Regions from separate parts of the Cyanobium sp. WAJ14-Wanaka genome, predicted to be linked through region 1. Evidence: predicted binding sites of a transcription regulator. Region 1 holds the regulator's gene; the other holds the start of a gene.
What was found. Region 1 encodes HrcA, which represses chaperone genes, less so after heat shock. Its sites were predicted from a motif close to TTAGCACTCNNNNNNNNNGAGTGCTAA; they were not measured.

Region 2: the regulator HrcA is predicted to act here: its motif matches at 1,486-1,512, upstream of groES (co-chaperone GroES).

What each region holds. Positions count from the first base shown of each region.
Region 1 is NZ_JAGQAZ010000002.1:72,421-76,434, reverse strand. Features, by position in the region: gene cysC (adenylyl-sulfate kinase) at 1-331, opposite strand, end outside; gene KBY49_RS07175 (translation initiation factor) at 378-722, opposite strand; gene trpB (tryptophan synthase subunit beta) at 778-2,037, shown strand; gene KBY49_RS07165 (heat-inducible transcriptional repressor HrcA) at 2,048-2,992, opposite strand; gene KBY49_RS07160 (rhodanese-like domain-containing protein) at 3,138-3,482, opposite strand; gene KBY49_RS07155 (DUF3352 domain-containing protein) at 3,534-4,014, shown strand, end outside.
Region 2 is NZ_JAGQAZ010000001.1:1,137,160-1,141,173, forward strand. Features, by position in the region: gene groL (chaperonin GroEL) at 1-999, opposite strand, end outside; gene groES (co-chaperone GroES) at 1,089-1,400, opposite strand; gene atpD (F0F1 ATP synthase subunit beta) at 1,654-3,114, shown strand; gene atpC (ATP synthase F1 subunit epsilon) at 3,132-3,539, shown strand; gene KBY49_RS06415 (30S ribosomal protein PSRP-3) at 3,672-4,014, opposite strand, start outside.

The sequences.
Region 1 (4,014 bases):
CGCCCGCATCCAAAAACAGCTTGCTCACTTCGCCAATGCGGCGGATGTTCTCTTCTCGGTCGGCATCGGAGAAGCCCAGGTCTTTGCAGAGGCCGTGGCGGATGTTGTCGCCATCGAGCACGTAGCAGGCCAGACCCCGTTCAAATAGGGCTGAATTGACCGCATTGGCCAGGGTGCTTTTGCCGGAGCCACTCAGGCCGGTGAACCAGAGGATGGCGCTGCGGTGGCCCCGGCGCTCGGCCAGGCTTTGGCGATCCACTGAGGTGTGGTGCCAGGCGATGTTGGTGGAGGCACCCTGGTTGCTGAGCTCGCCGTAGGGGCTCTTGGTCATGGCTGCTGCTGCGGGTGAGTTCGTGGCCGGCATTCTTGCTGGTGGCTCAGCCGCCTGCCTGCTTGGGCCGGTAGCCCGCCTGCTCCAGGGTGTTAAGGGCCAGGGCCACTTGGTCGCCCTGCAATTCGATCAGGTTGTCTTTGAGGGTGCCGCCGGTACCGGCGCTGGCCTTGAGCTGTTTGAGCAGGGTTTTGAGTTCCGCCTCTGGGGCCTCCAGGCCGCTGATGGCTGTCACCAGCTTTCCGCCCTTGCCGGTTTTGGTGCGCTGCACCCGCACCCGCTGCTGGTTTTTGGGCAGCCCGCCGCCAGCCCCACCATTGCCAGCCCCCCCAGCCGTGGGCCGTTTCAGGCTCTCGGCATTGCTGAATTCCTGCCAGCCGCCCTTGGTCATGGCCTTGGTCTGTGTTCTCAAGTTCTTACCCTTACATCACAACGCACCGCAGCCGGTGACCAGCACCTTCCCCTTGACTTCCGTTGATCCGGCAGCCCTGGCCCTGGATGCCCGGCCCAACAGCCTCGGCCGCTATGGCCAGTTCGGCGGCCAATACGTTCCCGAAACCCTGATCCCGGCCCTGGGGGAGCTGGAGCAGGCCGCTGCGGAAGCCTGGAAGGATCCGGCCTTCACCGACCGGCTCAACCACCTGCTGCGCACCTATGTGGGGCGCCCCAATCCCCTCTATGAGGCGGAAAGGCTCACCGAGCATTACCGCCGCGCCGAGGGCGGGCCAAGGATCTGGCTGAAACGGGAAGACCTCAACCACACTGGTGCCCACAAGATCAACAACGCCCTGGGCCAGGCGCTGTTGGCCCTGCGCATGGGCAAAAAACGGATCATTGCCGAAACCGGTGCCGGCCAGCACGGCGTTGCCACAGCGACGGTCTGCGCCCGCTTCGGCCTGGATTGCGTCATTTACATGGGCGCAGAAGACATGCGCCGCCAGGCCCTGAACGTGTTCCGCATGCGCCTGCTGGGGGCCAGGGTGCAACCGGTGACCGCCGGCACCGCCACCCTCAAGGACGCCACCAGCGAAGCGATCCGCGACTGGGTGACCAACGTGGAGAGCACCCACTACATCCTCGGTTCGGTGGCCGGCCCCCATCCCTTCCCAATGCTGGTGCGCGATTTCCATGCCGTGATCGGCGAGGAAACCAAGCGCCAGTGCCATGAGGCCTTTGGCCGCAACCCCGATGTTTTAGTGGCCTGTGTGGGCGGTGGCTCCAATGCCATGGGCCTGTTCCACCCCTTCGTAGAGGATGCCAATGTGCGCCTGGTGGGGGTGGAAGCCGCAGGCGATGGCGTTGCCACCGGCCGCCATGCCGCCACGATCACCGAAGGCCGGGTGGGGGTGTTGCACGGCGCCATGAGCCTGCTGCTCCAGGACAGCGAAGGCCAGGTGCAGGAGGCCCACTCGATTAGCGCCGGCCTCGATTACCCCGGCGTGGGCCCCGAGCACAGCTACCTCAAAACGATCGGCCGGGCTGAATACGGCGCCGTCACCGATGCGGAGGCCCTCGATGCCCTCCAGCTGCTCTGCCAGCTTGAAGGGATCATCCCGGCCCTGGAAACGGCCCACGCCTTTGCCTGGCTGGAGAAGCTCTGCCCGACCCTGGCCCCTGGCACTGAGTTGGTGCTCAACCTGTCGGGTCGGGGCGATAAGGACGTCAACACTGTGGCCGAAAAGCTCGGCGGTTCCCTGATGGGCTGATGGCTGGTTTTCAGGCCAGGAGTCGCTCCAGTAGCTCTGCCACCGAGGCCACCGCAGCCCGGGCGGTGGCATAGGCCATCCGCATTGGTCCCACCAGGGCCACATGGCCCAAGCCCCCATCGCCACTGCGATAGCTGGCCTGAACCACGGCGCACTGGCGCAGGGCCTGGTGGGGATGTTCTGCCCCAATGCACACATTTCCCTGTTGGAGGAGCTGCTGGGGTGCCTCCTCCACCAGTTCGACCAAGGGCCTCAGCTGGGCCGTTTGGCTGAATTCCGGCTGCCCCAGTAGGCCCGCCAGGCCGGTGGCCACGGCCCCGGCCCCATGGCGCTGTTCGGCCTCTGCGTGGGCATCGAGGGCTTGGCGCAATAGGGCGCCGGGACGGCCCAATTGGCGCGGCAGGTTGTTCCAGTCGATCGGCTTGTGCGATGGCCCCTGGAGTTGGTCCGTAACCCAGCGCTCCAGGGCGGCCAAATCACCCGGTTGGTGGCCGGCTAGGGGCAGGTTGAGATGGCTGCTGGCAGCGGCGCCTCCCACCACAAACACCATCAGCCGATCACCCCTGGGAACAAGCCTGAGGGCTTGCACCTGGCCCTCAGGCCGCTGGGGCCTGGTGATCAGGCTCAGTAGGCCCGTGAGGTCGGCTAGGCGCCGGCCGAGGTGCAGTAGTAGATCGTCGAGGGCCGCCCAGGGCAGGCTCAGATCCAGCAATTCCCGCTGCAATTGCAGGGCTCCAGCTCCTGGGGCGGGCAGCAGCTGGTCCACAAAGAGGCGATAGCCCTCCTGGCTGGGGATCCGGCCCGCCGAGGTATGGGGCTGGGTGAGTAGGCCCCGTTGTTCCAGGGCCCCCATCGCCGAACGCACCGTGGCGGGGCTGGCGGCTAGCCCAAAGCGCCGCACCAGGGTGCCGCTGCCCACCGGTTCCACCGTGTCCACGTAGTGCCGCACGGCCATCTGCAGCACTTCCCGCTGGCGAAGCGAGAGGGGGCGCTGGGATGGGGGCCTCAGGGAGAGGGGACGCAGCGGTAGGGCGCTCTGAGACAAGGGGCCCAGGCAACGTGGCTTGCGCAAACAGTAGGAAAGCCCCCTGGGCTGCCGGCTAGTAGCGGGGCACGCTGCGGTCTACTTCGACGCTCCAGGAATCAATGCCGCCCTGCAGGTTCCATACCTGCTCGTAGCCGTGCTGCTCCATCAGCCAGCAGGCGAAATGCCAGCTGCGCACCCCGGCATGGCAGATCACGGCCACCGGTCGCTGCCGATCCAGCTGCTCCTCCAGACTGCCCATCCATTGCTCCGACTGGCTTAGGGGCAGGTGCAGCACCGGGTAGGGGAGGCGGGCCAGGGCCAACTCCTCCATCTCCCTGACGTCCACCAGCTGGATGGGCTCACCGCTCTCCAGGCTTTGCTGGAGTTCCTGGGGCCGGATTGTTTGGGGGCTGGCCATGGGGCAATCGCGCCGGTTCAGGTCAAGATGGACCCATCCTGCTTTGGGCGCATGAAGGCCCGCCCCTTCCTGGCCGTTGTGCTGGCGGTGGCGATTGTGTTGGCAAGCCTCGGTTTTGGAGGTTGGTGGATCGTGCTGCGCCAGTCACCGCTGAAGTTGCAGAACCAGCTGCTGGCGGTGCCCATGGCAGCCCGTTTTGTGCCGCGCCTAACGCCCTTAAGCCTTTACTGGCTCACCGATCCAGAGCAGCCCGTGGTCTATGGCCGGGCCGTGGCGCCCACGGCCCGGCGCCACCAGGCGGCCGCAACCGTTGCCCGTTTGCGCGATGGCGCCTTTGCCGCCGCCGGGATCGATTACCAGGCCGAATTGGCCAGTTGGCTGGGTCCGGAGACCAGCCTGGCCTTGATCAACGGGGGATCGTCAGAGGCGCCCCAGGGTTGGTTACTGGCCCTGCGCAGCCGCCATGGCGATGGAGCCAGGCGCTTCCTACAGCGTTTCTGGCAAGTCCGCAGCCTCGCCGGCACCGATGTGC
Region 2 (4,014 bases), on a different contig from region 1:
GGCCACGATGGTGGTGGTGTCCTTGTTGATGGTGATGCGACGGGCGGTACCCAGCATCTCCAGCTTGGCGTTCTCCAGCTTCAGACCGGCGTCTTCGGTGATCAGCTGACCGTTGGTGAGAACGGCGATGTCCTCGAGCATGGCCTTACGACGGTCGCCAAAACCAGGAGCCTTGACGGCCGCCACGTTCAGCACACCGCGCAGGCGATTCACCACCAAGGTGGCTAGGGCTTCCTTCTCGATGTCTTCGGCGATGATCAGCAGGGGCTTGCCGGTGCGGGCGATCTGCTCAAGAACGGGCACCAGGTCTTGCACCAGGCCGATCTTCTTGTCGGTAAGAAGGATGTAGGGCTCTTCGAGCACCGCTTCCATCCGCTCGGTGTCGGTGGCGAAGTAGGGCGAGATGTAGCCCTTGTCGAAACGCATGCCTTCGGTGACCTCCAGCTCGGTGGTCATCGACTTGCCCTCCTCGAGGGAGATCACGCCCTCCTTGCCCACCTTGTCCATGGCGTCGGCGATCATGCGGCCCACCTCTTCGTCGTTGCCGGCGGAGATGGTGCCCACCTGGGCAATGGCGGTGCTGTCGCTGATGGGCTTGGCGTGCTCCTCGATCTTTTTGACGAGGAATTCGGAAGCCTTGTCGATGCCCTTTTTAAGGGTGATCGCGTTGGCGCCGGCGGCCACGTTGCGCAGGCCAGCCTTGACCATGGCGTGGGCCAGGACGGTGGCGGTGGTAGTTCCGTCACCGGCGGCGTCGTTGGTCTTGCTGGCGGCCTGACGGATCAGGGCCACACCGGTGTTTTCGATGTGGTCTTCCAGTTCGATCTCTTTGGCGATGGTGACGCCGTCATTGATGATCTGGGGGGCGCCGAACTTCTTCTCGAGCACCACGTTGCGGCCCTTGGGGCCCAGGGTCACTGCAACGGCTTCGGCAAGGATGTCGATGCCTTTTTCGAGAGCCCGACGGGCTTGCTCGTTATAAATAATGCGCTTAGCCATGGAAGGCGATCTATCGAAAGGATGGGAAAAAGCTTGGTTTGATCAAACTCAGAAGAGCTTGATCAGTCAGTGCCTATCAGCTGAGCAAGTCAGTTGACGATGGCCAGGATGTCCTTCTCGGACAGCAGCACGAACTCATCGGAGCCGAGCTTGATGTCGGTGCCGGCGTACTTGGAATAGAGCACCTTGTCGCCCACGCCCACTTCAGGGGCTTGGCGGGAGCCATCGTCGTTGCGCTTGCCAGGACCAACCTGCACCACTTCGCCCACCTGGGGCTTTTCCTTGGCGGTGTCAGGAAGAAGGATGCCTCCGGCGGTTTTTTCTTCCGACTCGGAAACCTTGATGAAAACGCGGTCTCCGAGGGGCTTGACCGTGGAGACGCTGAGAGAAACAGCAGCCATGAATAAATTGCGGGAGCAACGGCATGACGTCTGAGACGCCACAGGGATACGGGCCAGGCAGCTTGCTGCAACGGATTGCAGCCAACTGGCACTCGAGCCCGCTGAGTGCCAACCCTATGGGGCCCTGGAGCCGCTGACCAGGCCGGTCCTGTGCGGTTGACCGAACCGCCCATGGGCGGCCAGGCGCGGTGATAAGGTCGTGCCGCTTCAGGCGGGATGGTCCCGCCGTGCGCTCCCTGCGTCTTACTTATTTATGGCTGCTGCTACCGCCACCGGCACCAAAGGCATCGTCCGGCAGGTCATTGGCCCCGTGCTCGACGTTGAATTTCCGGCCGGCAAGCTGCCCAAGATTTACAACGCGCTTCGGATTGAGGGTAAAAATTCTGCCGGTCAGAACGTTGCCCTGACTGCAGAAGTGCAGCAATTGCTCGGCGACCACCGCGTCCGCGCAGTGGCCATGAGCAGCACCGACGGCCTGGTTCGGGGCATGGAAGCCCTCGACACCGGCTCGCCCATTTGCGTTCCCGTGGGCGAGGCCACCCTGGGCCGCATCTTCAACGTGCTCGGCGAACCCGTAGACGAGCAGGGCCCGGTCAAAACCACTGAAACCGCCTCTATTCACCGTTCGGCACCAAGCCTTACCGAGCTTCAAACCAAACCCACGGTTTTCGAAACCGGCATCAAGGTGATCGACCTCCTGGCTCCCTACCGCCAGGGCGGCAAGGTGGGCCTATTCGGTGGTGCTGGCGTTGGCAAAACCGTGTTGATCCAGGAGCTGATCAACAACATCGCCAAGGAGCACGGCGGCGTGTCCGTGTTTGCTGGCGTGGGTGAGCGCACCCGTGAAGGCAACGACCTCTACGAAGAATTCAAGGAATCCGGCGTTATCAACTCCGAGGACCTCAGCAAGTCGAAGGTGGCCCTCTGCTACGGCCAGATGAACGAGCCCCCCGGCGCCCGGATGCGCGTGGGTCTCTCGGCCCTGACCATGGCTGAGCACTTCCGCGATGCCAACAAGCAGGACGTGCTGCTGTTTGTCGACAACATCTTCCGCTTTGTGCAAGCCGGTTCGGAAGTTTCGGCTCTGCTAGGCCGCATGCCCTCGGCCGTGGGCTACCAGCCCACCCTGGGTACCGACGTCGGCATGCTCCAGGAACGGATCACCTCCACCCTGGAGGGCTCCATCACCTCGATCCAGGCCGTCTATGTGCCTGCGGACGACCTAACTGACCCCGCCCCCGCCACCACCTTTGCCCACCTGGACGCCACCACCGTGCTGAGCCGCGGCCTGGCATCCAAGGGCATCTATCCCGCCGTGGATCCCCTGGACTCCACCAGCACCATGCTCCAGCCCGCCGTGGTGGGTGATGAGCACTACCGCACCGCCAGGGCCGTCCAGTCGACTCTGCAGCGCTACAAGGAGCTCCAGGACATCATCGCGATTCTTGGTCTCGACGAACTGTCGGAAGACGACCGTCGCACCGTGGATCGGGCCCGCAAGATCGAGAAGTTCCTCTCCCAGCCCTTCTTTGTGGCCGAGATCTTCACCGGTCAGAAAGGTGAGTACGTGAAGCTCGAAGAAACCATCAAGGGTTTCAACATGATTCTGGCCGGAGAACTCGACGACCTGCCCGAAGCAGCTTTCTATCTCGTTGGCAACATCGACCAGGTCAAGGCCAAGGCCGCCAAGATCCTGTCCGAAGCCAAGGGTTGATCTGAGGAACCCCACCCATGAGTCTCACCCTCCGCGTTCTGGCTCCTGACCAGAGCGTTTTCGATGGCAGCGCCGAAGAGGTAATCCTGCCTAGCACCACCGGCCAATTCGGGATCCTGCCCGGCCACGTGACCATGCTTGCCGCCCTCGACACCGGCGTAATGCGTCTGCGTGATGGCAACGGCTGGTCTTCGATTGCCTTGATGGGCGGTTTTGCCGAAGTGGAAGCAGACGAAGTCACCATCCTGGTGAATGCAGCCGAGCTGGGCAGCAATATCAATGCATCCGCTGCAGAGGCCGAGTTTGAGGCCGCCCAACTGGCAGTGGCAGGATTTGAGGGTCAGGCCAATAGCCCTGAAAAGCTGAAGGCTGGCCAAGCCCTAGCCAAGGCCAAGGCCCGCATGCAGGCCAGCAAGGAAAACTAAATTTCCTAGACAAGCTCCCATCCCCCAGATTTCAGCAGTGCTGGTTTCTGGGGGATTTTTTTTGGGGAAAAGTGGCATTAAAAAGCGCCCCCCGAGGGGAGCGCCGCATGATCGAAATGCCGAAACCACCAATCAGGCGGTCCCGCAGAAGGTCACGTCGGGGAACTTCAGCTTGGCCTCGTCCAGGTTCTTGCCCTTGCCCTCTTCCTGCCAATAGTTGATCACTTCGGTGGCCTTATTGAGGATCTCAACGCGCTCGTTGTCGGTGATCCAGCTCTTGGCCTCGAGCTCGGTCTTGAGGGTTTCCCAGGCGTCTTCCCTGGGCCAGAAGAAGTAGGAGGTGAGGGGGCTAGGGCCGCCACCCACGATCTGGTCGACAGCTAGGGCCACGTTGTCGGGAAGCCAGAGGATCTTCACCAGGAAGCGGCCTTCGTCGGGCTTGGGGGTGTAGCCGGAGGGCACCCCGTCTTCGTCG